4 regions of the Streptomyces sp. NBC_01723 genome follow, and region 3 is predicted to be linked to each of the others. Evidence: riboswitches for the same ligand, from Rfam matches in the RefSeq annotation. Region 3 holds a riboswitch; each other region holds the start of a gene.

Region 1 (6,981 bases), 590 kb from region 3:
AGACCAGGTTGTAGTGCGGCTGGAGGGCGACGTACCGGGCGAGCCCCTCGCGGTCGGAGAACTCCAGGGAGGCCGCGAGCCGCTCGGCGGAGATGTTGGAGGCGGCGATGTGCCGCACCTTGCCCGCCTTCACCAGCTCGTCCAGCGCGCCGATGATCTCCTCGACCGGCACCTCGGGCTTGTCGAAGTGCGTGTAGTAGAGGTCGATGTGATCGGTGCCCAGGCGGCGCAGCGAGGCGTCGGCCGCCGCCTTGATGTTCGCGGCGGACAGGCCCGGGTACTCGGGGTGCTGGCTGACCTTGGTGGCGAGGACGACGTCGTCACGGTTGCCGCGGGCCGCGAACCACCGGCCGAGGACGGTCTCGGACTCGCCGCCGCTGTTGCCGTCGACCCAGGCGGAGTACGAGTCGGCGGTGTCCACGAAGTTGCCGCCGGCCGCCGTGTAGGCGTCCAGGACGGCGAAGGAGCGGTCCTGGTCGGCGGTCCAGCCGAAGACGTTGCCGCCGAGGGCGAGGGGGAAGACCTCCAGGTCGGAGGAGCCGAGCTTGCGCAGAGAAGTCATGTAGGGCGTCAACGAACGCACCGGATCAGGTCATTCCGGCACGGACGCAAAAACCCCGCAAACCGGCAGCCCTGACGTCGGGGGGTTGCCGTCAGGACCGCCGGGGACCAGCGGGGAAGCGGATGGGCCGGTGGCTCAGGGTGTGAGGCCCTTACTCTGCAGCCAGGCCATCGGGTCGATGCCGGAGCCGCCGTCGGCGTGGACCTCCATGTGGAGGTGGGCGCCGGTGACGTTGCCGGTGGCGCCGACGCGGCCGATGACGTCACCGGTGGTGACCTCCTGACCGACGCTGACGCTGATCGAGGACTGGTGGGCGTACCAGATCTCGGTGCCGTCATCCAGGGTGAGCACGGTCTTGTAGCCGTACGACCCGTCCCAGCCGGCCGACGTGATGGTGCCGCTGTGCACGGCCTTGAGCAGCGTGCCCGTGGGTGCGGCGAAGTCGAGGCCGGTGTGGTGGCCGGAGGACCAGTAGGCGCCGGCCTGACCGAAGGTCGAGGAGATCGTGTACGAGGAGGTCGGCAGCGTGAACTGCATGGCCAGCTTGGCCAGGCGCTCGGCCTCGGCCTTCTTCGCGGCCTCCTCCTCCGCCTTCTTCTTGGCGGCGGCGGCCTTGGCCTCGGCCTCCTTCTCCGCCTTGGCGGCGGCTTCCGCGGCCTTCTTCTCGGCGGCCGCGGCGGCCTCGGCGGCGGCCTTGGTCTCGACCTGGGCCTGCTGCTGCTCGGCCTGCGCCATGATCCGGGCCCGCAGGGACTCACCGGCGCCGGCGGTGTCGGTGCCCTCCGCGGTGTCGGCGGCGGCGGTCACGCCGATGCCGCTGAGCGGGGTGCTGGAGCCCTCCGGCTGCGGTGCGTCGTCGGAGATGAGCGAGCCGACGTTGGGCAGGTCCGGCATGGAGATCGACACCGGCGGCTTGCCGGTCTGCGCGCTGGCCATGCCGCCCGCACCGACGGCGGCTATGACACCGACGCCGAGGACGGTGGAGCTGCGGGCGAGCCCGCCACGCTGCTTGGCGACGCGGTGCCGGCCGCGTACGGGGCGGATGGAGTCCTCGGTGGGATTCCACTCCTCCCAAGGACCCTCTTCGGTGCGGTAGTTCTCGTAGCCGAAGGTGTCGGTGTCGTGCCGACTGGGCACGAACGGGGCCTCGGGGGCAGGCCGGTTGGACGCCACGTGGGCGTACTCCTTTCCTTCCTTTCGCCTACCGGGTTAGCTGACGGGTTCGGAGCAGGAAGGTCTCCTACGCGCGCATGCAGCCGTGTTGCCACGGCGTCAAACGCCCGATTCACCCCAATGTGGTGGTTCCCCGGTTCCCTTGCGGGATTCGGCGCGTGCGCACGGAGCCGCCTTCTGTGACGGCTGGGACGACCGCGCTGCGTTATCGAACGTTAATAGACCCGGGGGCCGGATTCCAAGCTGTTCCTCTTGATCGTTAACGAAGACAGCCGGGACGTACACCTCAGGATCGGTGAAAACCGGGCGAGTTGACCGCGCCTCGGTATTCCCCTTCACGGCATTTCTTTCTGACGGTACGTCAGTTGTTATGCGGAGGGATGCCACCCCGTCACGGCTCGTGACAATGATCATGGTCGCCGCGCCGTGGCCGCCGTACGGCGAGCAGCGCCATGTCGTCCGCCATCCCGCCCCCTGAGTGGCGGCGCACGTCGCGGGCGAGGGTTTCGAGCAGCTTCGCCGGATGACGGAAGACGCGACCGGACAGCCGCGCGTACGGATCGTAGAACTCCCCCCGCTCGTCCCGGGCTTCCGACAGTCCGTCGGTGTACAGCAGCAGCGTGGCCCCACCGGGGAAGGCCGTCTCCTCCGCGCGGTCGGGCCACACACCCAGCTCGCCCATGCCGAGCGGCAGCGCCGACTCCCGGGCGGGCAGCGGCCCCAGGGTGCCGTCGCCGTGGAGCAGCAGGGGCGGCGGATGCCCGCGGTTGACGATGCGTACGGTCCCGGCGCCGTGCGGGAGTTCGGCGAGGACGGCGGTGGTGAAGCCCTCGAAGGCGTCCAGTCCCTCGCGCCGGGTGCCCTCGCGGGCCAGCGCCCGCTCCAGGCGCTGTGCCACCGCCTCCAGCGTCGCCTCCTGTTCGGCGGCCTCCCGGAAGGCGCCGATCACCACGGCGACGGCGGCCACCGCTCCCATGCCCTTGCCCCGCACGTCCCCCACGATGAGCCGGACGCCGCGCGCACTGTCCTGCACCGCGTACAGGTCACCGCCGATGAAGGCGCCGGCCTGCGCGGCCTCGTAGCAGGCGGCGATCTCGAAGCCGGCGATCCGCTCGGCCGGCTCGGGCAGTACGGCGCGCTGGGCGGCCTCGGCGATCTCCCGGGCGATGGCGAGGCGCTCGTCGGTGCGGCGGACGAAGGCGTTGACGAAGACGGCGAGCGCGGCGACCGTCGCGATGGTGATCAGCTCGGTGAGGGAGTCGACGTAGTGGATGACGCCCTTGCCGAGCTGCAGCCCGATGACCGAGGCGACCACGGCGATCCCGGTGAGCGCGGTGCCCCGCCGGGAGTAGATCGGGGCGGCGACCAGCGGCGCGGCGGTGTAGAGGGGACCGGCGGTGAAGTAGCGCGGGGTGAAGATGTCGTACAGGACGGCGACGACGATCAGCAGTACGGGGAGCGAGCGCGCGAGGGTGCGGCCGTAGGACGTGCGCCACGGCCTCGGCTGCCCGGCGGGCGGCACGGGCGCCATCTCGCCCCCGAGGCCCGGGTCGGGCACGGGATCGCCGGGGAGCCGGCCGCCGGCTCTGGCGTACGCTCCCTCGTCCTCCACATCGCCTGCCCGCACCACTGGTCTCCCGCCGCCCCCTGTCCGCGCCGCTTGCCGTGCCGTACTCCAGGTTTCCCGCGACGGGGGTGGGCGGCGAGTGGTGAGGGCCGAGCGGGTGAACGCACCGAGGGCCGGAACCCTTTCGGATTCCGGCCCTCGGCCTTCAGTAGCGGGGACAGGATTTGAACCTGCGACCTCTGGGTTATGAGCCCAGCGAGCTACCGAGCTGCTCCACCCCGCGTCGTTGTGTTCACCACTGTACGTCATCCCGGGGGCCGAATGCACATCGGTATCCCTCTATCCCGCCAGGTGGCGGTTGGGCGCCTTCGCCCGCCCTTCGTACTCCGGCAGTACGACGACGACGGCGCCCCCGGCGGCGAGCACCCCGCCGCCGTCCGCCCCCGGCACGAAGGTGTCCGGCTCCCGCCAGGCCGTGACCACGCGACGCACCCCGGCGTCGAGGATCAGCCGGGCGCAGGGCGCGGGCCTGGAGGCGCGGCGCGCACAGGGCTCCAGGCTGCTGTACACGGTGGCACCCGCGAGCCGCGGATCGGAGCGGTCGACCTTGGCGAGCGCGGCCTCCTCGGCGTGCACGACGGCGTCGCCGCCCTCCCGCGAGTACCCCCGCGCCAGCTCGCTCCCGTCGGCGGCGACCACGACCGCCCCCACGCTGAACGCCGTCCGGGACGGCGGGCACAGCTCCGCCAGCTCGCAGGCGAGCGCCAGCCAGTGCCGGTCGGCGGCGCTCACGCGGTCGCCGGTGCCGGGTGCGGTCGGCAGGTACCGCATCAGCACGACGTCCTCGATCCGCCGCGACTCCACCAGCCGCAGCCGCCCGCCCTGGTAGGCGCCGGGCCCGAAGAGCCGGGGCGCGGCCGGGTCACCGACGAGCAGGGGCGCGAGTACGAGCTGCAGCTCGTCGGCGAGTTCCTGCTGGAGCAGCTGGGTGTGGACGGTCCCGCCCCCCTCCACCATGAGCCGCCGCACCCCGCGCCGGTCGTACAGGTACTCGAGCACCGCCCGCCAGTGGAGCGAGTCGCCGAGCGGGACGACGACATCGCCGGCGATCCCCAGTGCCCGGGCCCGTCCGGCCCCCTCGTCCGTGGTCAGCAGCACCTTCTCCCCACCGGTGTGCCAGAACCGCGCCGCCGGGTCGAGTTCACCGCTGCCGCTGACGGTGACCTTGAGCGGGTACTCGGCCCTGCCGTCCGCCACCCGCGCCGCCCGCCGCTCGGCGGAGTTCACCAGCAGCCGCGGATTGTCGGCCCGGATCGTCCCGGCGCCGACCAGGATCGCGTCCACCGAGGCCCGCACCTCGTCGACCCGCTCGAAGTCGGCGGGGCTGGACAGCAGGAGCCGGTCGGGCCCGGTGTCGTCCAGACAGCCGTCGAGGGAGACGGCGGCGGAGAGAAGGACGTAGGGGAGGGGCCTGCCGGCCCTCTCGTGGGCGGTCATGTCCGGACGTGCTCCTTCGTGCTTCGGCCCCGGTCGCGGAACCGCCCCGCGGGCCGTTCCCGCCGGGGCCGTACTCGCCGTCACGGTAGCCGTCCCACGCCGGCGTCGTTCAGTTACTCGCGGACCTGGGGGCGTTCACCGAAGGATGCGCGTCGTCGCCGTCCGCGCCCAGGCCCGCGAGCAGGCGCAGCCCGTCCTCGGTGGGGCTGCCGGGGGCCGCGGACAGCACCAGCAGCTCCATGCCCGACGCGTCCGGCATCGCGAAGTTCTCCTGGTGCAGTTCCAGCAGTCCGACCAGCGGGTGCCGGTATGCCTTGCGTCCATGCGTGCGGGCGCAGACGTCCGCGCGGGCCCAGAGGCGGCGGAAGCGCTCGCTGCCCATCGCCAACTCGCCGATGAGCGAGGCCAGGCGGGGATCGTCCGGGAACTTGCCTGCGGCCAGGCGCAAGTGCCCGACCGCGTCGAGGGTGCAGTTCTCCCAGTCCGCGTAGAGGCCCCGCTCGGCCTCCTCCAGGAAGATGTGCCGGGCGGTGTTCAGGCCCGGCAGCGGCCGGCCGAAGAGGAGCCCGGCAAGGCGGTTCCCGGCGAGCACGTCCAGGCGGTGGTTCATGATGAGCGCGGGTGCGTCGGCGACCAGGTCGAGGACGCGCAGCAGTTCCGGCCGGACGCGGGAGGCCGGTGCCTTCGCCCGGCGGCGGCGCTGCCGGGCGAGCCGGTGGAGGTGCCCGCGTTCGGTCTCGTCGAGGCCGAGGACGCGGGCGAGCGCGTCGAGGACCTGCTCGGAGGGCTGGGTGGCGCGGCCCTGCTCCAGGCGTACGTAGTAGTCGACGCTGACTCCGGACAGGTGCGCGACCTCTTCGCGGCGCAGCCCTTCGACCCGGCGGCGGCGGTCGGTGGGGATGCCGACGGCCGCCGGGTCGACCCGGGAACGCCGGGTCCGGAGGAAACCCGCGAGATCGTCCATGCCCCCAGTATGGCCACGGGTGGGGTCCGTGAAGGTGGTCCCGCTGATACCAGGAAGTCCCGTCCGGTGGTCAGGGCGTCCCTGAACGCCGGGCGCCGCGGCGTCCAGGATCGAAGGCATCCGATCCGAAGGAGTCCCCGTGAAGACGCTGATCGTCCACGCCCACCCGGAGCCGAAGTCGCTCAACGGCTCGCTGAAGGACCTCGCGGTGTCCACCCTGGAGGCCGCCGGGCACGAGGTACGGGTGAGCGATCTGTACGCGATGGGCTGGAAGGCGGTCGTCGACGCCGCGGACTACGGCCCCGAAGCCTCGAGTCCGCTGAAGGTCGCCCGGGACTCGGGCCGGGCCTTCGAGGGCGGGACGCTCACCCCGGACGTGCGTGCCGAGCAGGAGAAGCTGCTGTGGGCCGACACGATCGTCTTCCAGTTCCCGCTGTGGTGGTACTCGATGCCCGCGATCCTCAAGGGCTGGGTGGACCGGGTGTTCACCTTCCGCTTCGCGTACGGCGTCGGCGAGCACAGCGACACCAAGTACGGCGAGCGCTACGGCGAAGGCACCCTCGCGGGCAGGAAGGCCATGCTGTCGGTGACCGTGGGCGGCCAGGAACCGCATTACGCCGCCCGCGGCGTCAACGGCCCCATCGAGGACCTGCTGTTCCCGATCCACCACGGCATCCTCTACTACCCCGGCATCGAGGTGCTGCCGCCGTTCGTGCTGTACGGCGTCGACCGGATGACCGTCGAGGACTACCCGGACGTCGCCAAGGCGTGGGAGCAGCGCCTGCTCACGCTGGAGTCGACCGAGCCGATCGCGTTCCGGCGGCAGAACTCCGGTGACTACGAGATCCCGTCGCTGCACCTGAAGGAGGGGCTGGAACCCGCGGGCCGCACCGGTTTCGGGCTGCACGTGCGCGGGTGACCACCGTGCGAAACGGACAGGACCCCAGCTCGGTCCTGCTGTGAGCTGGGGTCCAACGCGTAGGCCCTGTGGGACTCGAACCCACAACCAATGGATTAAAAGTCCACTGCTCTGCCAATTGAGCTAAGGGCCCAGGGGGTACCACGCGGTGCTGCGTGATGTTGCCACACCGAGCATAGCCCGACGCGGCCGGGACGCCGATCGGGTATCGGGGTCACGGCCGCGTCGGAGGGCGGTGGGTGCGCCGGGCTACGGGTCCACCGGCTCGGGGGCGTTCGCGCGGGCGGCCACGCGGGCGC
Region 2 (6,981 bases), 4.4 Mb from region 3:
CGCGCGTGGTGACGGAGGTGCCACGCGGGCAGGCGTCGTCGCTGCGTCGACTGAACGGACCGGGGGATCCGGCTCTACGTCGCCCGACGGACACTGACAGTAGTCGCCTGCCCCTCATGTGCGGTGGGCAGTTGCCAAAGTCCCCCGGGCAACGTCCTGCTCTGGTATGAGCCCTCGTACGACAGCCCGATAAGCCGGTGAAGCACCCGTTCCGGAACGGTCGAGGACCGGTCGGACTCGATCAGAATCGGTCACTGTCGGTAGCCGGACTTCCGCATCCCCGACTCCGACCCCGGCAGCCGGGGGTGCCCCAGCCGGGGATCACCCCGTCGTTCCCGTCCCGGACCGCGCGGCCTGGGCGATGAGCAGGGCGACGTCGTCGTGGTCTCCGCTGTGGCGCAGGCTGTTCAGGAGGAGGTCGCAGGTGGCGTCCAGCGAGCGGCCGGGGAGGACGGCGAGGACGTCCTGGAGGGCTTCCAGGCGGGCGTCGATGGGCTGGTCGCGGGTCTCGACGAGGCCGTCGGTGTAGAGGACGAGCTGGTCGCCCGGCCGGAAGGGGATCGAGGTGGTGGCGAAGGGGATGCCGCAGCCGCCCAAGGGGGCGCCGGTGGGCAGGTCGAGCAGTTCGTGGACGCCGTCCGCGTGGCAGTGGACCGGTGGCAGGTGGCCGGCCAGGGAGATGTGGCACTGCGCGGTGTGCGGGTCGAAGACGGCGTAGACGCAGGTCGCGAGGGTGCCGAGACCGTCCGTGATGTGGTCGAGGTGGTTCAGGACCTGGGCGGGGGGCAGATCGAGATCGGCCAGGGTTCTGGTGGCGGTGCGCAGCTGCCCCATCGATGCTGCGGCCCCGACACCGCTGCCCATGACGTCGCCGACGACGAGAGCGGTCTTGTCGCTGCTCAAGGGGATGACGTCGAACCAGTCGCCGCCGATCTCGATGGTGGCCTGGGCGGGACGGTAGCGGTAGGCGACGTCGAGGCCCGGCCGTTGTGGAGGAGGGTGGGGCAGGAGGCTGCGTTGGAGCGTGAGGGCGGTGCGGCGCTGTTCCTCCACGGCGCGGTACCGGTCGGTGACGTCGACGCTGGAGGTGGCCACGCCCAGCACTTTCCCGTTGGGGGACTCGAGCCGGTAGAAGGAGACCGACCAGGCGTGGTCGTTGTCCGGGTCGGCCGCGGTGCGGCCGACGGTGTACTGGTCCAGGACCGGGGTCCCGGTGGCCAGTACGTCGCGCATGGCCGCCTCGAAGGACTCGTCGAGGAAGGGCAGCACCTCGTGGACGTGGCGTCCGAGGTGCTCGGCGGCCGGCACGCCGTTCATCCGCTCCTCCGCGGGATTCACGGAGATGTACCGCAGATCGGTGTCCAGCATGCCCAGCCCGATCGGCGACTGGGACACCAGCTGTGCGGACAGCGACAGGTCCCGCTCCATCTGCCGCACCGTCGCCTGGTCCGCGGCCAGCCCCAGGGCCCAGTAGTCGCGCTGGTCGTCCTGCAACCGCATGTTGCGGAACTCCACCGGGCGCACGCTGCCGTCCTTGTGGCGGACGGGAAAGACCCCTGCCCAGCTCTCGCCGTCCTCCATGACCTGGGCAAACAGCGCCAGGACGGTGTCCAGCTGCTCCTCGTCGATCAGGAGGTCGGCCGCGTACCGGCCCAGGGCCTCCTCGGCGCTGTAGCCGAAGAGGATCTCGGCCTGCGGGCTCCACAGGTCGACCCTGCCTTCGGCGTTGAGCAGGATCGCGGCGACGTTGAGTACGTCCAGCAGACCCCCCGGCCTCGACGCCGCCACACCCGGCGTCCCAGGGTCCTCCCGGAACGGTTCGGTCGTACCCATGCCCAGAACTCCTCCCGGCCAGTGACCGGACGGTCGGGTGGCGGCCACCGGAGCGCACGCCGGTGTCAGTGGCCCCGCCACTCCATCGTCCTCCCTCCGCCACCGGCTCGCCTGCTCCGGCTGCGAAGCGGGACGATGTCCCTCTGCCGGCATTACGTCGGCAGGGACGAGGCACCGGAAGATGTCACCGCTCACCGGCGAGGTCGAGATCACCGATGCTCGTCCCGGGCGCACCCTCGGCACTCCGCGGACGCCGCCACGCGTGCGCGATCGGCTCCGACACCGCCCGCCACCACGCCTCCACCGGCACCTCCCCCGCCGGCTCGAACGGCTCCCCCGGCCGCGGGAACGCCACCGCCTGGCCGGCCTCCTCGGCCGCGTCCTTCGTCCACTCCCCCGGCTCCGCCCACGCATGCGGCGCGAGGTTGAACGTCCCCCAGTGGATCGGCAGCAGCACCCCGGCCGGAGCGCCTCCCTGGAGGTCGAGGTGGGCCCGCAGCCCCTCGGCGGGCGTCATGTGGATGTCCGGCCAGAACCGGGAGTACGCGCCGAGCTGGATCATCGTGGCGTCGAAGGGGCCGTGCGCGGCGCCGATGTCCCGGAAGCCGTCGAAGTAACCCGTGTCCCCGCTGTGGTGGACGCGGTGCTCCTCCCCGGCGACGACCCACGACGCCCAGAGGGTGTGCTGGGTGTTGCGCAGCCCCCGCCCGCAGAAGTGGCGGGCCGGCGTAGCGGTCAGGGTGAGGCCGGCGACGCGCGTCGACTCGTGCCAGTCCAGCTCCCGCAGCCGGTCGGCGGGCACGCCCCAGTGTTCGAGGTGGGCGCCGACCCCGAGCGGCACGGCGAACAGGGTGTCCGTGCCGGCCAGCGCCTTGATCGTGGGCATGTCCAGGTGGTCGTAGTGGTCGTGGGAGATCACGACGACGTCGACCGGGCCGAGGGCGGCCAGGGGGACGGGGGCGGGGTGCAGCCGCTTGGGCCCGGCGAAGGGGAACGGGGAGCATCGCTCGCCCCACACGGGGTCGAAGAGCACCCGTCGGCCGTCGATCTCGGCGAGCACGCTGGAGTGCCCCATCCAGGTCAGTCGGAGTCCGGTGGCGGGCGGCCGGGCGAGGTCGGCGAGGGTCGTGGCGTGCACCGGGATCGGGCCCCGGGGGGCGCGGCGGAGCCGGGACTCCCGGTCGAAGTAGATCTTGGCGAACTCTCGGGCCGATCCGGAGGGCCGGGTCCGGGCGGTGCCGCCGGGGTTCTGGAAGACGCCGTCACGGAAGTGCGGCGATCTGCGGATGCGCGCCATGCGCTCACCGGTCGGGTCCGCGCCGAAGGCCGCGGGCCGGGGCGTACGGAGCCCGGAGCTCGGGGAACGGAATCCGGCCACGGTAACCTCCAGGTGGAGTAGGTCAGGCTCTCATTATGGTCGTCTCGTGTGACACCGACTGATCTTGTCCGGAGCTTGGGGGGACGGGGCGTGGTGAGAGTCCGGTTGAGTGTGGCCGAGCGGCGCGAGGAGCTGCTGCGCGCGGCCGTCGAGCAGATATCGGCGCGGGGTGTCGCGGCGCTGCGGATCGCCGACGTGGCGTCCGCGCTCGGGGTGAGCAACGCGTTGGTGCTCTACCACTTCTCCACGAAGGAGAAGCTGGTCGCCGCCGCCTTCGCCCGTGCCGCCGAGGACGATCTGGCTCATCTGCACGGACTGCTCGGCCGCCGGACGTCGGCGCTGCGCCGCTTGCGGGCCGCCGTGCGGTGGTACGCCCCGACGGGGCAGGCCAAGGGCTGGCGGCTGTGGATCGAGGGCTGGGCGGCGGCGCTGCGCGAGCCCGCGCTGCGGGACGTCACGCGGGATCTGGACCGCCGGTGGAAGGCCGCGATCGCCGAGGTCATCGCCGAGGGGGTGGCCGCCGGGGAGTTCCCCTGCCCGGACCCCGAGGGCGCGGCCCTGCGGCTGACAGCGCTCCTCGACGGGCTGGCCGTGCAACTGACGTCGTACACGGGCACGGTGTCGCGGGCCCGGGCGCGGGAGTGGACGGACGAGGCGCTCGCCCGGGAACTGGGTCTGCCTCGGGAGGCGTTGGGCGCCCCCCGCCGCTGACCCGCCGCCGGCCTCGCCGTACCCCGTCCGCAGCCGGCCTCCGCAACCGGCCCGCCCGCACGGCGCCCTCACGCCACCGAGGCGATCCGCGTCTTGATGTCGTCCGGCGACAGCGCCCCCTTGGCGGTCACGTGGTCGCCCGAGGACTGGCCGCGCAGCCGGCGTCCGATCCACGGCACCAGGTACTCGCGTGCCCAGTGCACGTCGTCCCGGCGGACGTCCAGCGCACCGCGGTAGGGCAGCGGCGGCCAGGGCTGGTCCGGGTCGGCGGGCACGGGCAGGCCGAGGGCCTGTCCGGCGCGCAGCGCCACCCGCGTGTGCCCCTCCGGGGACAGGTGCAGGCGGTCGGCGTCCCACGCCCTGCGGTCCTGGACGCTGCGGAGCGACCAGAGGTCGAGCACCGGGCAGCCGTACCGGTCGGCGATGGCGCGGACGTGTCCGTTGTACGTGGCGATCTTGCCGCGCAGATGCCTGAGCACGGGCACGCCGCGGGTGTCGAACCCGGTCGTCACGAGGACGGTGCCGGCCGCTTCGGCCAGCGCGGCCACCGCCCGCTCGAACCGCTCGGCCACCTCGTCGGGGTCGGTGCCGGGCCGGAGGATGTCGTTGCCGCCAGCCGCGAACGAGACGAGGTCCGGCGCGAGTTCGGCGACTCGGGGGACCTGTTCGGCCGCGATCTGGTCGAGCAGCCTGCCGCGCACGGCGAGGTTCGCGTAGGTGAAGTCGCCCTCGGGGCGCCGGTCCGCGAGCAGTACGGCGAATCGGTCGGCCCAGCCGACGAACGCCCCGTCGGGGCCGCGGTCGCCGACGCCCTCGGTGAAGCTGTCCCCCAGCGCCACGTACGACCCGATCACTGCTCTGCTGTCATTCTTCGAATCGTCTGCCACATCGGGTCATGATTCACCTTGGAATGTGACCTACGCGACCGTAGGCAGGGGTTGACGGTCGGTGAGAAAGGCCACGCCTAAAGGCTTGGTCAATTGCGGAATACACCGAAGGCCGGACCCGGGGATCGGGGTCCGGCCTTCGGTGGCGTGGGGGCCGCGCCCTGGCCGTGCGTCAGAGAGAGACGCCGTGCGAACGCAGGAACGCGACCGGGTCGATGTCCGACCCGTAGTCCGGCGTGGTGCGGATCTCGAAGTGCAGGTGCGGACCGGTCACGTTGCCGGTGGCACCCGAGAGGCCGACCTGCTGGCCCGCCGTCACCGACTGGCCGGCGGAGACGGAGAGGGAGGAGAGGTGGGCGTACTGGGCGTAGTGGCCGTCGGCGAGCTGGATGACGACCTGGTTGCCGTACGCACCGCCGGGGCCGGCGGAGACGACGGTGCCCGCACCGACGGCCTTGAGCGGGGTGCCGGTCGGGACGACGAAGTCGGTGCCGGTGTGGTAGCCGCTGGACCACATGCTGCCGGACTGGTGGTACGGGGTACCGACGGTGCCGCCCGCGACGGGGGAGGTGTAGCCGCTGCTGGTGCCGGCGTCCGAGGTGGAGGCCTTCTCGGCGTCCGTGGACTTCTCGGCCGGCTTGGCGGCGGGCTTCTCCGCCTCCGCCGGCTTCTCGGCGGCGGGCTTCTCGGCGGCCGGCTTCTCCGACTGGGCGGCCTTGGCGCCGACCGAGAGCTTCAGGCCGGGGTGGATCAGCGACGGGTCCGAACCGATGGCCTCGCGGTTGTCCTCGTACAGCTTCTTCCAGCCGCCGTCGACGTTCTGCTCATCGGCGATCCGCGAGAGGTAGTCGCCGCTCTTGACGGTGTAGGTCCGCGCGTCCGAGTTCTTCTCGGTGCCACTCGCGGCGGCCTTCTGCGCCGTCGTCGCGACGGACTGCACGGACTGCTCGGAAACGGAGTGCGCGGGGGCGGCGTTGGCGCCGGCGGCCCCTATCAGGGGGAGCGCGAGCACGGCGCCACCGGTTCCGGCGACGGCGATGGTGCGGGTCAGGCGCATGGCCCTGGTACGGCGGTGCTTACCCTTCGCGGGCATGGCGAATTCCTCTCCGGCGCCTGCGAGGTGAGCTGTCGGGTTCGGGCTGGAGATGCCCGGCCGCGCCGAAACGCGGCTTCACCCCAAGCCGTTCCGGGAACCGGAACAGGCATTCGTACCTGTGGGTCCCCCGCTCCTGCCGGGTACGGGTGGTGGATGAGAGTGGGCTCCGGTCGGCGGCAGGATTAGGCGTCCGTCCGGATCGGTGGTGAACGTAAGGGACCAAGACGCACCCGGACAAGCGAAGAGTTCCACCGGAAGGTGTTCCGATTGATCCTTTACTGGTATATCCGGTCACACTCCGTCGATTCGGGGAATGGCGTTTCGAGTGAACGTCCTTGAAAACCGGCTTGATTACGTGAACATGACGGACGACGCACGGTTACGGATATGACGCTGCTCACGCGCCACTTCTCCACCCTTTCGCATTTCGGCGTCAGTTGGAATTAAGGCGTCAATTCGGACAGAAAGCCCGAGGCATCCCTTAATGCCCTGTGGACAACTCATCGGCGCAGACAGGGGATGCCGTATCGTCGAGGCGAGCCCGCCGCCGAGCAGCGTCGGCGGGGCGGAGTGGGAGGAGTCCCCGTGACGCAGCAGGTCCCGTCGACCGAACCCGAGCTGACCGGTGTGCGCAATTTCCGGGACGTCGGCGGACTGCCGGCCGTGGACGGGCGACGGGTGCGGCAGGGCGTGCTGTTCCGCAGCGGCCACCTGGCGCACGCCACCGGGGAGGACGCCGCCTTCCTGGCCACCCTCGGCCTGCACACCATCTTCGACTTCCGCAACGCGGCCGACCAGAAGCTGGAAGGCCCCGACGTCGAGCTGCCGGGCGTGCGCAATGTGAACCTGCCGCTGAGCGACCCGGCCGACGGCGCCGAGTTCTGGAAGATGGTCCGCGACGGCGACCTCCACCAGCTGCACGAGATCCTGGCCGACGGCAAGGGTGCCCAACGGATGATCGCGTCCTACCGCACGATCATCACGGAGCGCACGGCGGAGCACTCCCGGGTTCTGCACGCGCTCGCCGAGGACAGCGTCCCCGCCCTGATGCACTGCGCGGCCGGCAAGGACCGCGC
Region 3 (6,981 bases):
ACGGCGTCGCCCCCGAGCGCCTCGACGAGAACCTCCGCCTCCAGCTGGAGGCCCAGAAGCTGGCCCAGGGCCTCGGCACCGACACCAGCCGCCCCGAGTTCTGGCAGGCCCTGTCCAAGGCCTCCGCCAAGCTCGACGTCGACCTCAACCCGCGCTACGGCGCCTGGGACGTCCGCAAGAGCAGCCGCGTCAACGCCGAGACGCCGTGGCTGCGGGAGACCACCGCCGCGAGGAGCCAGGAGACGGCGTAACGGTCCTGCGCAGGCCCCCTGTGGACAACTCGGGGGGCGTCCGGGGCATGCGTTACGTTCGTGGAGTGAACGCAACCACCGCCGACGCGGCCCCCGCCGACCCGGGCCGCATCGTCCTCCTCACCACCAGTCACCGCGTCGCCCCCGGCCTGCTCTCCTGGCCCGCCTGGCAGGCCCTGCGCACCGCCGACCGCGTGCTGTGCGCCGACGGCACCCACCCCCAGCTGCCCTACCTGCGCGAGGCGGGGATACGGGTCGACGAGGCGGCCCCCACCGCCGAGGAACTGGTCGGCGCCTGCGCCGGCGGCCGCACCGCGGTGGTCGTGGCGACCGGCGAGGGCGACCCCGCGCTCACCGACGGACTGGCCCGCCTCGCCGGCTCCGGCCGCGTCCACATGCCCGAGCTGGAGCTGCTCCCCGCCTCCTACGACCTCCCCGGCGCCCGCCTCCTCGACCTGATCCAGGTCATGGACCGCATCCGCCTCGAATGCCCCTGGTCCTCCCAGCGCACCCACAAGGGCCTCGCCAAGTACGCCATCGAGGAGGCCTACGAACTCGTCGAGGCGATCGAGGACGGCGACCGCGACGAGCTGCGCGAGGAACTGGGCGACGTCCTCCTCCAGGTCGTCTTCCACGCCCGCATCGCCGAGGAGGACCCGGACGCGCCGTTCTCCGTCGACGACGTGGCCGGCACCATCGTCACCAAGCTGATCCACCGCCACCCCCACGTCTTCGGCGACGAGACGGCCGCCACCCCGGAGGACGTCCGGGAGCACTGGCTGCGCACCAAGGCCGCCGAGAAGCAGCGCACCTCCGTCACCGAGGGCGTCCCCCTCGGCCAGCCCGGCCTCGCCCTCGCCGCCAAGCTCGCCTCCCGCGTCCGCCAGGCCGGCCTCCGGGTCCCCCTCCCCTCCGGCGAGGGCATCGGCTACGACCTCCTCGCCCTGGCCGCCCGCGCCGAGTCCGAGGGCACCGACCCGGAGGCGGCGCTCAGAGCGGCGGCCCGGGCGTACCGGGACGCGATCCGGGGGGTCGAGGGGTGACCCCGCGCCCGCAGCCCGCCGGACCCGCCCCCGAGCTGTTCACCTGGGAGTTCGCCAGCGACCCCTACCCCGCCTACGCCTGGCTGCGCGAACACGCCCCCGTGCACCGCACACGGCTGCCCAGCGGCGTGGAGGCCTGGCTGGTCACCCGGTACGCCGATGCCAAGCAGGCCCTCGCCGACCCCCGGCTGTCCAAGAACCCGGCCCACCACGACGAGCCCGCGCACGCCAAGGGCAAGACGGGCATTCCGGGGGAGCGGAAGGCCGAGCTGATGACCCATCTGCTGAACATCGACCCGCCGGACCACACCCGGCTGCGCCGACTGGTCAGCAAGGCGTTCACCCCTCGCCGGGTCGCCGAGTTCGCACCCCGGGTGCAGGAGCTGGCCGACGACCTCATCGACCGGTTCGCGGCCGACGGCTCCGCCGACCTGATCCACGACTTCGCCTTCCCGCTGCCCATCTACGCCATCTGCGACCTGCTCGGCGTACCCCGCGAGGACCAGGACGACTTCCGGGACTGGGCGGGCATGATGATCCGTCACGGAGGGGGCCCACGCGGCGGTGTGGCGCGGTCGGTCAAGAAGATGCGGGGCTACCTCGCCGACCTCATCCACCGCAAACGCGCCGCGCTGCCGCCCGAGCCCGGCCCCGGCGAGGACCTCATCTCGGGTCTCATCCGCGCCTCCGACCACGGCGAGCACCTCACGGAGAACGAGGCCGCGGCGATGGCCTTCATCCTTCTCTTCGCGGGTTTCGAGACCACGGTCAATCTGGTGGGCAACGGGACCTACGCCCTGCTCACCCACCCCGAGCAGCGCGCCCGCCTCCAGTCCTCCCTCGCGGCCGGCGAACGCGGCCTGCTGGAGACCGGCGTGGAGGAACTGCTCCGCTACGACGGCCCGGTGGAGCTGGCCACCTGGCGCTTCGCCACCGAGCCGCTCACCTTCGGCGGTCAGGAGATCGCGGCGGGCGATCCCGTCCTCGTCGTCCTGGCCGCCGCCGACCGGGACCCGGAGCGCTTCGCCGACCCGGACACCCTGGACCTGGCCCGCCGCGACAGCCAGCACCTCGGGTACGGCCACGGCATCCACTACTGCCTCGGCGCCCCGCTCGCCCGGCTGGAGGGGCAGACCGCGCTCGCCACGCTCCTCACCCGCCTCCCCGACCTGCGCCTCGCCGCCGACCCGGGCGAACTGCGCTGGCGCGGCGGGCTCATCATGCGGGGTCTGCGCACTTTGCCCGTCTCGTTCACGCCGTCCGCGTCAGCACTCGGCAACGGTGCGTCGTCAAGGCAAACGTGACACGCCCTCAACTCTGTGATCTTCACGTGATCTGTGCGGCATGAACTTGTGACAAGCGATCATCTGCCTATACGTTCACGAACCAGTGTGGCGACGAGCATCACCCGCCGCACGGTCCCCGTCGTCTGTGAAAGGTCGTCGCATGCTCTCCGGGAACGGTCGTCACCGCCGCCCCCGCCAGGCTCCCGCACTGGTCGTCGCCGCCGGAGTGACCGGCTCCGCCATCGCCATCCCGCTGCTCGGCGCCACCGGCGCCCACGCGGCCGGGGCGAACTGGGACCAGGTCGCCGAGTGCGAGACCGGCGGCGCCTGGAGCCAGAACGTCGGCAACGGCTACTACGGCGGCCTCCAGCTCCCCCAGGAGGCGTGGGAGCGGTACGGCGGTCTGGAGTACGCGGCCAGCGCCGACCAGGCCAGTCGCTCCCAGCAGATAAGAATCGCCGAGAAGCTGTACGCGGACCAGGGCATCGCGGCCTGGCCGACCTGCGGGCTGCTCGCGGGTCTCGGCAACCCCCCGGGCGCCACCGCCCCGACGGGTGACGGCGCGTCGGAGGGTTCGCAGGCCCCGAAGACGTCGGACACCCCCGACCCCGCCGGATCGGCCGCCGGGTCCAAGACGCCCGAGCCGACGGGTTCGCCCAAGGCGTCGGACTCGCCCGAGTCGTCCGAATCATCCGAGTCGTCCGACGCGTCGTCGCCGTCGGGTTCGGAGAAGGAGACCGCGCCGACTCCCGGCGCGTCCGCTTCGTCCCCTTCGTCGTCTTCTCCGTCCTCCGGGTCGGATTCCTCTGACGACTCGTCCGGCGGCAAGGATCAATCCGCCAAGACGGGCACATCGCCTGAAAGTGACCGCCGCGCCACCGACGAACCGGAGGCCGCCGACCGCTCGTCCGGCTCGGGCAAGCACCGCGGCGACAGTGCGGACGAGGGCGGGCGCTGGAAGGGCCTCACCGACAGCACCTCGGGCCGGCACGCCTCGCGTGACGGAGGGTCGGGCGACGCCGACGACGGCTCGTACATCGTCCGCTCCGGGGACAATCTCTGGGCCATCGCCGACTCCTTTGGTGTCGACGGCGGATGGCGTGCGCTCTACTCCGACAACGAGCGGGTCGTCGGCCAGGACCCCGACCGCATCCTGCCCGGTCAGACGCTCACGGTCACGGGCGAATCGGGCGAAAAGTAGGGGGAGTTCACGTCACGGTTAGAGACTCTATGTCCGTTTTGGATCTCGTGAGAGATAGGTCTCAGAAGCCGTGATCGTCTTTGAAAATCCGCGGAGCGCGTGTCTACGGTCATGACCGCTCGCCACCGCGGGCCCCGACAGCCGCAACGCCGAATCCTGCCAGCGGCCGTACGGGAACAGTCGTCGCGTAAAGCGCCGAAGGCAGGAGCGGGGGACCCAAGGTAAGTGCCGCACCGGGCAGTTCTGCCGGAGCGGCTAGGGGTGGAGCCGAGTTCCGCGAGGAACCCGGCCGGGCAACTCAACCGGCCCGAACCCGACAGCTCACCTCGCAGGCGTCGGTGAGGGGATCAACCATGCTGTTTTCCGGCAAGGGCAAGCACCGTCGTCCGTCCAAGGCCACTCGCGTCATCGCCGTCGCCGGCGTGACCGGTGCCGCCGTCGCCGCCCCGCTGATGGCGGCCGGCAACGCCTCCGCCGCCACCACCTCCGAGTGGGACGCCGTCGCCCAGTGCGAGTCCGGTGGCAACTGGTCCATCAACACCGGCAACGGCTACTACGGCGGCCTCCAGTTCTCCGCGTCCACCTGGGCCGGCTACGGCGGTACCCAGTACGCCGCCACCGCCGACCAGGCCAGCAAGGCGCAGCAGATCGAGATCGCCGAGAAGGTGCTCGCGGGCCAGGGCAAGGGTGCCTGGCCGGTCTGCGGCACCGGCCTCTCGAACGCCGCGAACACCGGCGGCGGCTCCGGCGAGAGCCAGGACAGCGGCTCCACCGCCGACCGCTCCACCGAGCAGAAGGCGTCCCGCTCCGACGAGCGCCCGGCCGCCGAGCCGAAGGCCGAGAAGAAGGCCGAGGAGAAGACGGTCACCACCCCCACCGGCAAGAAGGTCGAGAAGGGTGACGGCGAGTACAAGGTCGTCAAGGGTGACACCCTCAGCTCCATCGCCGAGAAGCACGAGGTCAAGGGCGGCTGGGAGAAGCTGTTCAAGCTGAACGACGACATCGTCGACGAGGCCGACCTGATCTTCCCGGGTCAGCAGCTGCACCTGAAGTAAGCGGCTCCTGTCGCGATTCCCGCCCCGGTGCGTGTTCCCCGTGCGCACCGGGGCGGGATTTTTGCGCCCGTCGCCCAGCCCTCTTTGTTCCGTTCGGAAACAATTTACTCTCGGTTCTGTCCAGCGGGTGGGCGATCGGCTGGCCGATCGCCCGGAGCCGGTTAGGCTCGGTCCCGCAGAGCCGACGCGGTCCTGCGGACCCGCGCGTCACACCGAAGCGTCACATTGAAGAAGGAGATGCTCGTGCCGTCCATCGACGTCGTCGTAGCCCGGGAAATCCTGGACTCCCGAGGCAACCCCACGGTCGAGGTCGAGGTCGGCCTCGACGACGGCAGCACGGGTCGTGCCGCCGTTCCGTCCGGCGCCTCCACCGGTGCCTTCGAGGCCATCGAACTCCGTGACGGCGACCCGGGCCGTTACCTCGGCAAGGGCGTCGAGAAGGCCGTCCTCGCCGTCATCGAGCAGATCGGCCCGGAGCTGGTCGGGTACGACGCCACCGAGCAGCGCCTGATCGACCAGGCCATGTTCGACCTGGACGCCACCGACAACAAGGGCTCGCTCGGCGCCAACGCCATCCTCGGCGTCTCCCTCGCCGTCGCCCACGCCGCCTCCGAGGCCAGCGACCTGCCGCTCTTCCGCTACCTGGGCGGCCCCAACGCGCACCTGCTGCCGGTGCCGATGATGAACATCCTGAACGGCGGCTCGCACGCCGACTCCAACGTGGACATCCAGGAGTTCATGATCGCCCCGATCGGCGCGGAGTCCTTCTCCGAGGCCCTGCGCTGGGGCGCCGAGGTCTACCACACGCTCAAGAAGGTCCTGAAGAACAAGGGCCTGGCCACCGGCCTCGGCGACGAGGGCGGCTTCGCCCCGAACCTCGGCTCCAACCGCGAGGCCCTCGACCTCATCCTGGAGGCGATCAAGGAGGCCGGCTACACCCCCGGCGAGCAGATCGCCCTCGCGCTCGACGTCGCCGCGTCCGAGTTCTACAAGGACGGCTCCTACGCCTTCGAGGGCAAGAACCGCACCGCCGCCGAGATGACCGAGTACTACGCCGAGCTGGTCGAGGCGTACCCGCTGGTCTCCATCGAGGACCCGCTGTTCGAGGACGACTGGGACGGCTGGAACACCATCACCGCCAAGCTCGGCGACAAGGTGCAGCTCGTCGGCGACGACCTGTTCGTCACCAACCCGGAGCGCCTGGCCCGCGGCATCGAGGAGAACTCGGCCAACGCCCTGCTCGTCAAGGTCAACCAGATCGGTTCGCTGACCGAGACCCTGGACGCCGTGGAGCTGGCCCAGCGCAACGGCTTCAAGTGCATGATGTCCCACCGCTCCGGCGAGACCGAGGACGTCACCATCGCCGACCTGGCCGTCGCCACCAACTGCGGCCAGATCAAGACCGGCGCCCCGGCCCGCTCCGAGCGCGTCGCCAAGTACAACCAGCTGCTGCGCATCGAGGAGATCCTCGACGACGCCGCGGTGTACGCCGGCCGCAGCGCCTTCCCGCGCTTCAAGGGCTGAGCGCCGCCGCCGTCGTAGGCGGCGTCGTACGTACGTCCCCGTACTCGGTCCCGTACCGTGTGCGGGGACGTACGCACGTGTGGACGGGAAGCGGGGACAGACATGGCGGTGAAGGACCGGGACCGTTTCTCCACCGCGACCAGGATCCGGATCATCGGGGAACAGACCGCGGCCCGGGTCTACCGCTCGCAGACCAAGCGCCAGGCCCGTCGCTCCCGGCTGACCGGCCGGGCCGCGCTGCTCGCGATGGTGCTCTGCTCCCTCGTCGTGGCGCTCGCCTATCCGATACGGCAGTACGTCGCCCAGCGCGCCGAGATCGCCGATCTGCGGCGGGAGCAGCAGGAGACCCGGGACCGGGTCGAGGAGCTGCGCGACCTCAAGGCGCGCTGGCAGGACGACGCCTACGCCGAGCAGCAGGTCCGGCTGCGGCTGCACTACGTGATGCCGGGGGAGACGGGGTTCGTCGTCGTCGACCCGGACGCCGCCAGGAAGGCCCGCGCCGAGTCCGGCGGGGCCGACCGCCCCTGGTACCGGAACGTCTGGGACGGTGTCGACAAGGCCGACGCCGCCGCCCGCCGGCCGTGAACCGACCGCGCCGGCACTGACTCAACAGGAAGACCA
Region 4 (6,981 bases), 1.5 Mb from region 3:
CTCGTCGGCGGGCGGTTGCTCCGGGTCGTACGTGCGCGGGACGAAGCCCTTCGAGAAGCCGCCGTGGCCCTCCAGGAGCACCTGGGCGGGGGTGCTCAGCCGCGCGGGCAGGATCAGGCCGGTGGTACAGCCGAGACGCGGGTCGGCGGCGAACGGCGCGGTCAGTTCGGTGAGCCAGCGCGGGTCGGCGACCACGTCGTCGTCGGTGAAGGCGACCACCTCGCCCCGGACCATCGCGAGGCCCCGGTTGTGCGCGACGGCGAGTCCGGGGACCGGCTCGCACACGTACCGCACCCGCTCGCCGTACTTCCGCTCGATCAGCTCCCGGGTCTCACCGGTCACGGGCGCGTTGTCGACCACGACGATCTCGAAGTCCGGGTGGTCCTGGGCGAGCAGCGAGTCGAGGGCGCGGGCGAGCTGGTCCGCGCGTTCCCGGGTGGCGACCACGACACTGACGGACGGCGGCGCGGGCCGTGGCTCGGGCGGCGCTCCCCGGGGCAGCTCCCGCGCGAGCCCGGCCAGCACCCGTGTGGGGTCCGCGCCCTCGGGGACCTGCCCTAGGAGCGTGCCCACGGGCAGGCCCGCGCGTCTGACCAGCACGAACACCGCGCCGGACGTCACCGGCGGGCTCCCCGGGCCCGGCCGCAGTACCGCCGCCTCCCCCTCTTCCCCCGCCGCGCCGGTGCCGTCGCCGAGATCCAGCTCGGCCACCTGCACCGCCCCGATGCGCAGGAAGTCGTCGATCTCCCGCCGTGTCTCCCGCAACGTCTCCTGCCGCGCACGCCGCCCACCGGCCATGCGCCCACCCCCTCGTGGTTGACCTCGTCAGGACCTGCGCAGCCGGGCCGCGCCCCTCAACGTCCGTACCGCGAGCGACGCCAGCCGCGGCCGGTCGCGCACGAAGCCGTGCGCGCGGCGGGCCGGTTCGCGGCCGAGCCAGTGCAGGGCGGCGCCCGCCCCCGGGCGCGTCGCCGCCCCCTCGTACACCGGCAGTTCCCCGGTCTTCAGCGAGTCCTTGTACTCCGCCGGGCCCCGCCCCATGTCCAGCAGCCCGATGCCCTCGGCGGCCGCGGCCTCCGCCATCCGCAGGTGCAGGACGAGCCCCGGCGAGTACTTGGCGAAGTCCGGGTCGTAGGCCGGGAACCAGCACGCCAGGACCGTCGCCGAACGCAGCCCGAAGTGGGCGGCGACCGGCCGGCCGCCCGCGTAGAGCACGGACAGGGTGCCCGTGCACTCCGGCGCGCGCGTCTGGGTGAGCCTGCCGACGAGCCGGCTGATCCACTCCTGCGCGAACCGGTCCCGGCGTCCCGTCCTGCGGTACTGCGCGGACTTCCACTCCATGAGCGTGCGCAGCGCGGCCGGCTCACGCTCGTCGAAGACGAAGCGCACGGCGCCGGCCTGGCGGCCCAGCCTGCGCTCCTTGGCGAGCGTGGTCTTCAGGAACTTCGGCGACTGGGTGCGCAGGACGTTCTCGTACGCCTCGTAGCCCTTCTCCACGTCGATGACGTAGGTGGTGTGCTCCTCGGCGGCGTACGGCACGAACAGCCCCTGTTCGGCCTCCAGGTTGTCGAAGGCGAGACTCGACAGGGAGCAGGCCCGCAGCAGTCCGCGGGGATCCGGGGCGAGGCCCTGGCGCAGCACCGCGCCCTGGCAGTCCGACACCCCCAGCCCGATCGCCCGGCCCTGGCCCAGCGGTCCGCGTTCGTGCGGCAGGAATCCGGCCGCCTCACCGCCGTCGTACAGCACCGCCACCCGCGCCCGCGGCCGTACCCGGCCCACGGCGTCGGTGAACTCCGGTTCCATGAAAGGGTTGCGCGGCGCCGTCGACTTGGCGCGTATGTCCCGCCAGTGCTCCCGTTCCCCCTCGCCCAGCTCCTGTGGCCCGAGCACACGTACGCGTCCGCTGTTCAACCCGACCCCCCGATCAAGTCCCCCCTGGACAACAGGAAGGTACCCCGGGGGCTGACTCGAGGGGTAGGTAGCAGACCATGTTGTTGCCAACCGGTGCACAGGCCTTTAACCGGCTTTAGCCGATGATGTGCCAGGTTTCGGACATGTTCGTGCGTCGTCGTGCGCGTTCGAACGCACTCGCTGCGTCCTCGTTCGGAACCGGTCGCGGGTGAGTCGGATGGGTGTCGCGTCCGTATTCTCTGATCATGGACCGCACCGCATACTCACTCGTCGCCACCGATCTCGACGGCACGCTGCTCCGCGGCGACGACACCGTCTCCGAACGGTCGCTGGCCGCGCTGGCGCGGGTGGCCCGGGCGGGTGCGCGGCACCTGGTGGTGACGGGGCGCCCGGCACCCCGGGTGCGGCCCCTGCTCGACCGCCTCGGGTGCACGGGGCTCGCGGTGTGCGGGCAGGGCGCGCAGGTGTACGACGCCGGCGCGCACCGGATGCTGTGGTCGGTGACCCTGGACCGGGAGCTGGCGGAGACCGCGCTCGGCAAGATCGAGGCCGAGGTGGGCCAGGTGCACGCCGCGGTCGACCAGGACGGCGTCGACGGCCTGACCCTCATCGAGCCCGGGTACCTGATGCCCCACCCCACGCTGCCCGCGGTGCGGGTGGAGCGGCGCGACCAGCTGTGGCGCACCCCGATCAGCAAGGTGCTGCTGCGCCACCCCGACCTGAGCGACGACGAGTTGGCGTCGACGGCGCGCGCGGTGGTCGGCTCCCTCGCGACGGTCACCATGTCGGGGCCCGGCACGGTGGAGCTGCAGCCGTGCGGCATCACCAAGGCGACCGGCCTGGCGCTGGCCGCCGAGCACCTGGGGGTGGGCCGGCGGCACACGATCGCCTTCGGCGACATGCCCAACGACATCCCCATGTTCGACTGGGCGGCGCACGGCGTCGCCATGGCCGGTGCCCACCCCGAACTCAAGGCGGTGGCCGACGAGGTCACGACGACGAACGAGGACGACGGCGTGGCCGTCGTCCTCGAACGGGTCTTCTGAACGTCCCGGTGCGGCTCAGTACGCGCCGAAGACGTTGTCCATCGAGCCGTACCGGTCGGCCGCGTAGTTGCAGGCGGCGGTGATGTTGGCGACCGGGTCGTACGGGTCCCAGGAGGTGCCCTCGACGTGGTACGCCTGGAAGGTCGGGTCGATCACCTGGAGCAGGCCCTTGGACGGGGTGCCGTTGATGGCGTTGATGTCCCAGTTGTTGATGGCGAGCGGGTTGCCGGACGACTCCCGCATGATGTTGCGGTGAATGCCCTCGTACGAGCCGGGGATGCCGTGCTGCGCCATGACGTCGAGCGACTCGCGGATCCAGCCGTCGAGGTTGTCCGGGTACGTGGTCGCCGCCGTGGCGGCCGTCTTGGTGGCGGCCGGGGTGGCCGCGGACGCGCCGGTGGCGCCGATGAGCGGCAGGGCGAGCACCGCGACACCGGTGCCGGCCACGGCGAGCCTGCGGGCGATGCGGGTGGTCCGGGCGTGACGGTTCTGACCGTTGGCAGACATCTGTATCCCTCTCCTGACGCCTGCGAGGTGAGCTGTCGGGTTCGGGCGGGGAGGTGCCCGGCCGCGCCCTGACGGGTACGGCTTCACCCCGAGCCGCTCCGGTGGTGACCGGTGCGGCGACTTACCTGGGTCCCCCGCTCCTGCCGGCGAGTGAGTTGAGTGGATGACTGTGTGTACGGGCGATGGCAGGATTCGGCGTCCGCCCGACAGGCCGGGAACGTATGCGAGAGCACATGTCCGAAACAAGTGCAGGAATCACCCAACGCCCTGTTGACCTTGGTCTGAGGCGTTTGGGGCTCTTGATCCTTTGCGGTTGCCAAGCCTCAACTGGCTTGCGGGACAAAGGGAGGGCGCAGGTTGCGGCGGGGTTGCCCGAGGGTGCTCCGGAGTGAGCCAACTCACGGGCCTCAACAAGCGCGGCAAAACGGGCATTAGTCCCAACTGTGCTCCAACCGGCCCTGGATGCAGAGTGCTTCGCCCGTCCGGTGTTTTCGCGTGCCGCGCGGGCATCCGTTCGGGACCGGGGAGGCGATATTGGTATCGGTCAATATGTGGTCATATCGACCGATCAAAAACATACCGCTCATGATCCGATACCGCCCGGCCTGTAACGGTGGGCGCTAGCGGTGATCGAAAGGTGACCGGATACGCTGACTCGAGTGGTGGCAGCGACCTATCGACAAACCAGGTAATCGCCAGTAGACACCAGCAGACAGGAGACCCCTCGTGACCGTCGTCGGGCCGTTCGGGCTGAGCGTGCGGGACCAGGCTCTGGAAGCCGATGTCCAGGCCGGATTGGTCGCGGTCGAGGAAGGGTTGCTTGAGGCAACCAAAAGCGAGGTGCCCTTCATCACGGAGGCCGCCCAGCATCTGGTGCGGGCCGGCGGCAAGCGGTTCCGGCCGCTCCTTGTGATGCTCTCGGCCCAGTTCGGTGACCCCTATGCCCCCGGGATCGTGCCCTCGGCCGTGGTGGTGGAGCTGACCCACCTGGCCACGCTGTACCACGACGACGTGATGGACGAGGCCGCCGTGCGGCGCGGGGTCGCCAGCGCCAATGTCCGCTGGGACAACTCGGTCGCGGTCCTGACCGGCGACTTCCTGTTCGCCCGTGCCTCCCAGATCCTCGCCGACCTCGGGCCCGAGGCGGTCCGCGTGCAGGCCCTCGCGTTCGAGCGGCTGGTCACCGGCCAGATCCTGGAGACGGCGGGCCCGCAGGACGGCCGGGACCCCGTCGACCACTACCTGGACGTGCTGGGCGGCAAGACCGGCTCGCTGGTGGCCGTCTCCTGCCGGTTCGGCGCGATGATGTCGGGCGCCGACGAGACGGTCGTGGACGTGCTCACCCAGTACGGCGAGCGGCTCGGCGTCGCCTTCCAGCTCGCGGACGACGTCCTGGACATCGCCTCCGACTCCCACGAGTCGGGCAAGACGCCCGGCACGGACCTGCGCGAGGGCATCCCCACCCTGCCGGTGCTCCGGCTGCGCGAGCGCGCGGCCCGGCTGGGCCTCGCCGAGGACGTCGCGCTGAGCGAGCTGCTCGCCTCCGACCTGAGCGACGACGCCCGGCACGCCGAGGCACTGCGCCTGCTGCGTGCCCACCCCGCGCTGGAGCACGCCCGGCGGGACACCGTCCGCTACGCCAAGGAAGCCCGCGCGGCCCTGGCCCCGCTGCGGGAGTGCGAGGCGAAGGCCGCGCTGGTGGAACTGTGCGACGCCGTGGTGCACCGGGCCGGCTGAACCCCCCGCCCCGCCCGTGCGCCGCGCCACGGGCGGGTGCCCTCCGTCGGCGGGCGGCGTACCCGTCCCCTACGGGGCGGGGGAGGAACCGCCCTCCGGTGTCATCCCGCAGGAGTACGTGGAGTTGAGTCCGCGGTCTGACGATTGCGCTCCGGTGATTTGGTCAGATGGACACCACGGAAACACCAATCCTCACCGATTCGGGTGAGAATGGCGGCTCACGGGTGAACGAGTGCGAGGTCGCGAGCAGCCGCCGCCGACGACGGAGGTAGGGCACAGATGGCACCGATCGATTCCGACGACAACACGACCCCCGGGGCGGGCGAGGAGCTGAGCGCCCGACGGCGCAAGGCCGCGCGGTACGTCGTCCCGGTCGCGGTGATGGGAGTGGCGGCCGCGACGATCGGGCTGGTCCCCGCTCTCGCCGACTCCGGGGACCCCGACCTGCCGAAGGTCACGGCGGAGGAACTCGTCCAGAAGATCGCCGAGTCGGACGTCCAGCAGCTCTCCGGCACGGTCCGGATCAGCACCGACCTGGGCCTGCCGGACCTCGGCGGCCTGGAGAGCGGCCTGATGTCCGGAATGTCCGGCGGTCCGGGCGGGGACGGGAAGGACGGAGGCTCGTCCGCCGACCCCTCGGCCAAGCTCACCCAGCTGGTCTCCGGCTCCCACACCCTGCGCGTCGCGGCCGACGGCCCCGACCGGCAGAAGGTGTCCCTGCTGGAGGACGCCGCCGAGTACAGCCTCATCCACGACGGCAAGGACGTCTGGGGCTACGACAGCAAGTCCAACGAGGTCTACCACTCCACGTCCGACGGCGCGGAGCGGCCGGAGAAGGACGTGCCGGCCACCCCGAAGGACTTCGCCGACCAGGCGCTCAAGTCGATCGACGACACCACGTCCGTGAAGGTCGGCGGCACCGCCCAGGTGGCCGGCCGCGACGCGTACCGGCTCGTCGTCGAGCCCAGGCAGAAGGGTTCCACGGTCGGTGCGATCACCGTCGCCGTGGACGCCGAGACCGGCACCCCGCTGAAGTTCACGCTGACCCCGGCGAGCGGCGGCGCCGCCGTCGTGGACGCGGGCTTCACCAAGGTCAGCTTCGCGAAGCCGGACGCGTCGACGTTCGACTTCACCCCGCCCAAGGGCGCGAAGGTGACCGAGGCCGACGAGAAGGCCACCAAGGCCCCGGAGCACGGGCGCAAGGCCGAGGGCGACCTCGCCAAGGAACTGGACGGCCTGAAGGTCATCGGCGAGGGCTGGAACTCGATCGCCGCGTTCGACACCGGCGGCCAGGGCCTGCCCACGGGTGCCGCGGGCGGCGGCGACCTCGGCGGCTTCCTCGGGTCCCTCGGCGACCAGGTCAAGGGCGACTTCGGCTCGGGCACGGTCTTCAAGACCCGCCTGGTCAACGCCCTGATCACCGAGGACGGCAAGGTCTACGCCGGTGCGGTCACCAAGGACGCGCTGGTGAAGGCCGCGAACGCCGCGAAGTAACGGAGCAGGGGCACAGGAGAGGAAGCCGATGGCCGAACCGTCCGTCACGGAGCCGGAGCGGGCGGACGACGCCGTCATCTCCACCCGCGGGCTCACCAAGCGCTACCGCGGCGGACAGCTCGCCGTGGACGGTCTCGACCTGACCGTCCCGGCGGGCAGCGTCTTCGGCTTCCTCGGCCCCAACGGTTCCGGCAAGACCACCACCATCCGCATGCTGATGGGCCTGATCGAACCGACCTCGGGCAGCGCCCGGGTCCTCGGCCGGCCCATGCCGCGCGCGGCCCGC

What was found. A riboswitch is a leader RNA that binds a small molecule or an ion and turns the genes downstream of it on or off. The one in region 3 is predicted to bind cyclic di-AMP.
Region 1: another riboswitch for cyclic di-AMP. It lies ahead of OIE75_RS17670 (M23 family metallopeptidase); the one in region 3 lies ahead of OIE75_RS15080 (transglycosylase family protein).
Region 2: another riboswitch for cyclic di-AMP. It lies ahead of OIE75_RS35650 (M23 family metallopeptidase); the one in region 3 lies ahead of OIE75_RS15080 (transglycosylase family protein).
Region 4: another riboswitch for cyclic di-AMP. It lies ahead of OIE75_RS22170 (transglycosylase SLT domain-containing protein); the one in region 3 lies ahead of OIE75_RS15080 (transglycosylase family protein).

What each region holds. Positions count from the first base shown of each region.
Region 1 covers NZ_CP109171.1:3,852,848-3,859,828, forward strand. Annotated here, with positions in the region: gene OIE75_RS17665 (aldo/keto reductase) at 1-562, opposite strand, end outside; gene OIE75_RS17670 (M23 family metallopeptidase) at 698-1,735, opposite strand; cyclic di-AMP (ydaO/yuaA leader) riboswitch at 1,746-1,902, opposite strand; gene OIE75_RS17675 (PP2C family protein-serine/threonine phosphatase) at 2,127-3,362, opposite strand; tRNA gene OIE75_RS17680 (tRNA-Met) at 3,512-3,585, opposite strand; gene OIE75_RS17685 (dihydrofolate reductase family protein) at 3,642-4,799, opposite strand; gene OIE75_RS17690 (helix-turn-helix transcriptional regulator) at 4,909-5,763, opposite strand; gene OIE75_RS17695 (NAD(P)H-dependent oxidoreductase) at 5,903-6,682, shown strand; tRNA gene OIE75_RS17700 (tRNA-Lys) at 6,743-6,815, opposite strand; gene OIE75_RS17705 (amino acid permease) at 6,932-6,981, opposite strand, start outside.
Region 2 covers NZ_CP109171.1:7,614,650-7,621,630, reverse strand. Annotated here, with positions in the region: gene OIE75_RS35670 (SpoIIE family protein phosphatase) at 322-1,833, opposite strand; gene OIE75_RS35665 (MBL fold metallo-hydrolase) at 2,018-3,211, opposite strand; gene OIE75_RS35660 (TetR/AcrR family transcriptional regulator) at 3,302-3,922, shown strand; gene OIE75_RS35655 (SGNH/GDSL hydrolase family protein) at 3,991-4,776, opposite strand; gene OIE75_RS35650 (M23 family metallopeptidase) at 4,982-5,902, opposite strand; cyclic di-AMP (ydaO/yuaA leader) riboswitch at 5,905-6,064, opposite strand; gene OIE75_RS35645 (tyrosine-protein phosphatase) at 6,491-6,981, shown strand, end outside.
Region 3 covers NZ_CP109171.1:3,261,286-3,268,266, reverse strand. Annotated here, with positions in the region: gene OIE75_RS15100 (SurA N-terminal domain-containing protein) at 1-251, shown strand, start outside; gene OIE75_RS15095 (nucleoside triphosphate pyrophosphohydrolase) at 317-1,294, shown strand; gene OIE75_RS15090 (cytochrome P450 family protein) at 1,291-2,598, shown strand; gene OIE75_RS15085 (LysM peptidoglycan-binding domain-containing protein) at 2,741-3,781, shown strand; cyclic di-AMP (ydaO/yuaA leader) riboswitch at 3,965-4,131, shown strand; gene OIE75_RS15080 (transglycosylase family protein) at 4,135-4,836, shown strand; gene eno (phosphopyruvate hydratase) at 5,080-6,360, shown strand; gene OIE75_RS15070 (FtsB family cell division protein) at 6,463-6,945, shown strand.
Region 4 covers NZ_CP109171.1:4,773,717-4,780,697, forward strand. Annotated here, with positions in the region: gene OIE75_RS22155 (glycosyltransferase) at 1-798, opposite strand, end outside; gene OIE75_RS22160 (GNAT family N-acetyltransferase) at 826-1,890, opposite strand; gene OIE75_RS22165 (HAD family hydrolase) at 2,157-2,957, shown strand; gene OIE75_RS22170 (transglycosylase SLT domain-containing protein) at 2,973-3,464, opposite strand; cyclic di-AMP (ydaO/yuaA leader) riboswitch at 3,468-3,623, opposite strand; gene OIE75_RS22175 (polyprenyl synthetase family protein) at 4,191-5,201, shown strand; gene OIE75_RS22180 (LolA family protein) at 5,481-6,695, shown strand; gene OIE75_RS22185 (ABC transporter ATP-binding protein) at 6,724-6,981, shown strand, end outside.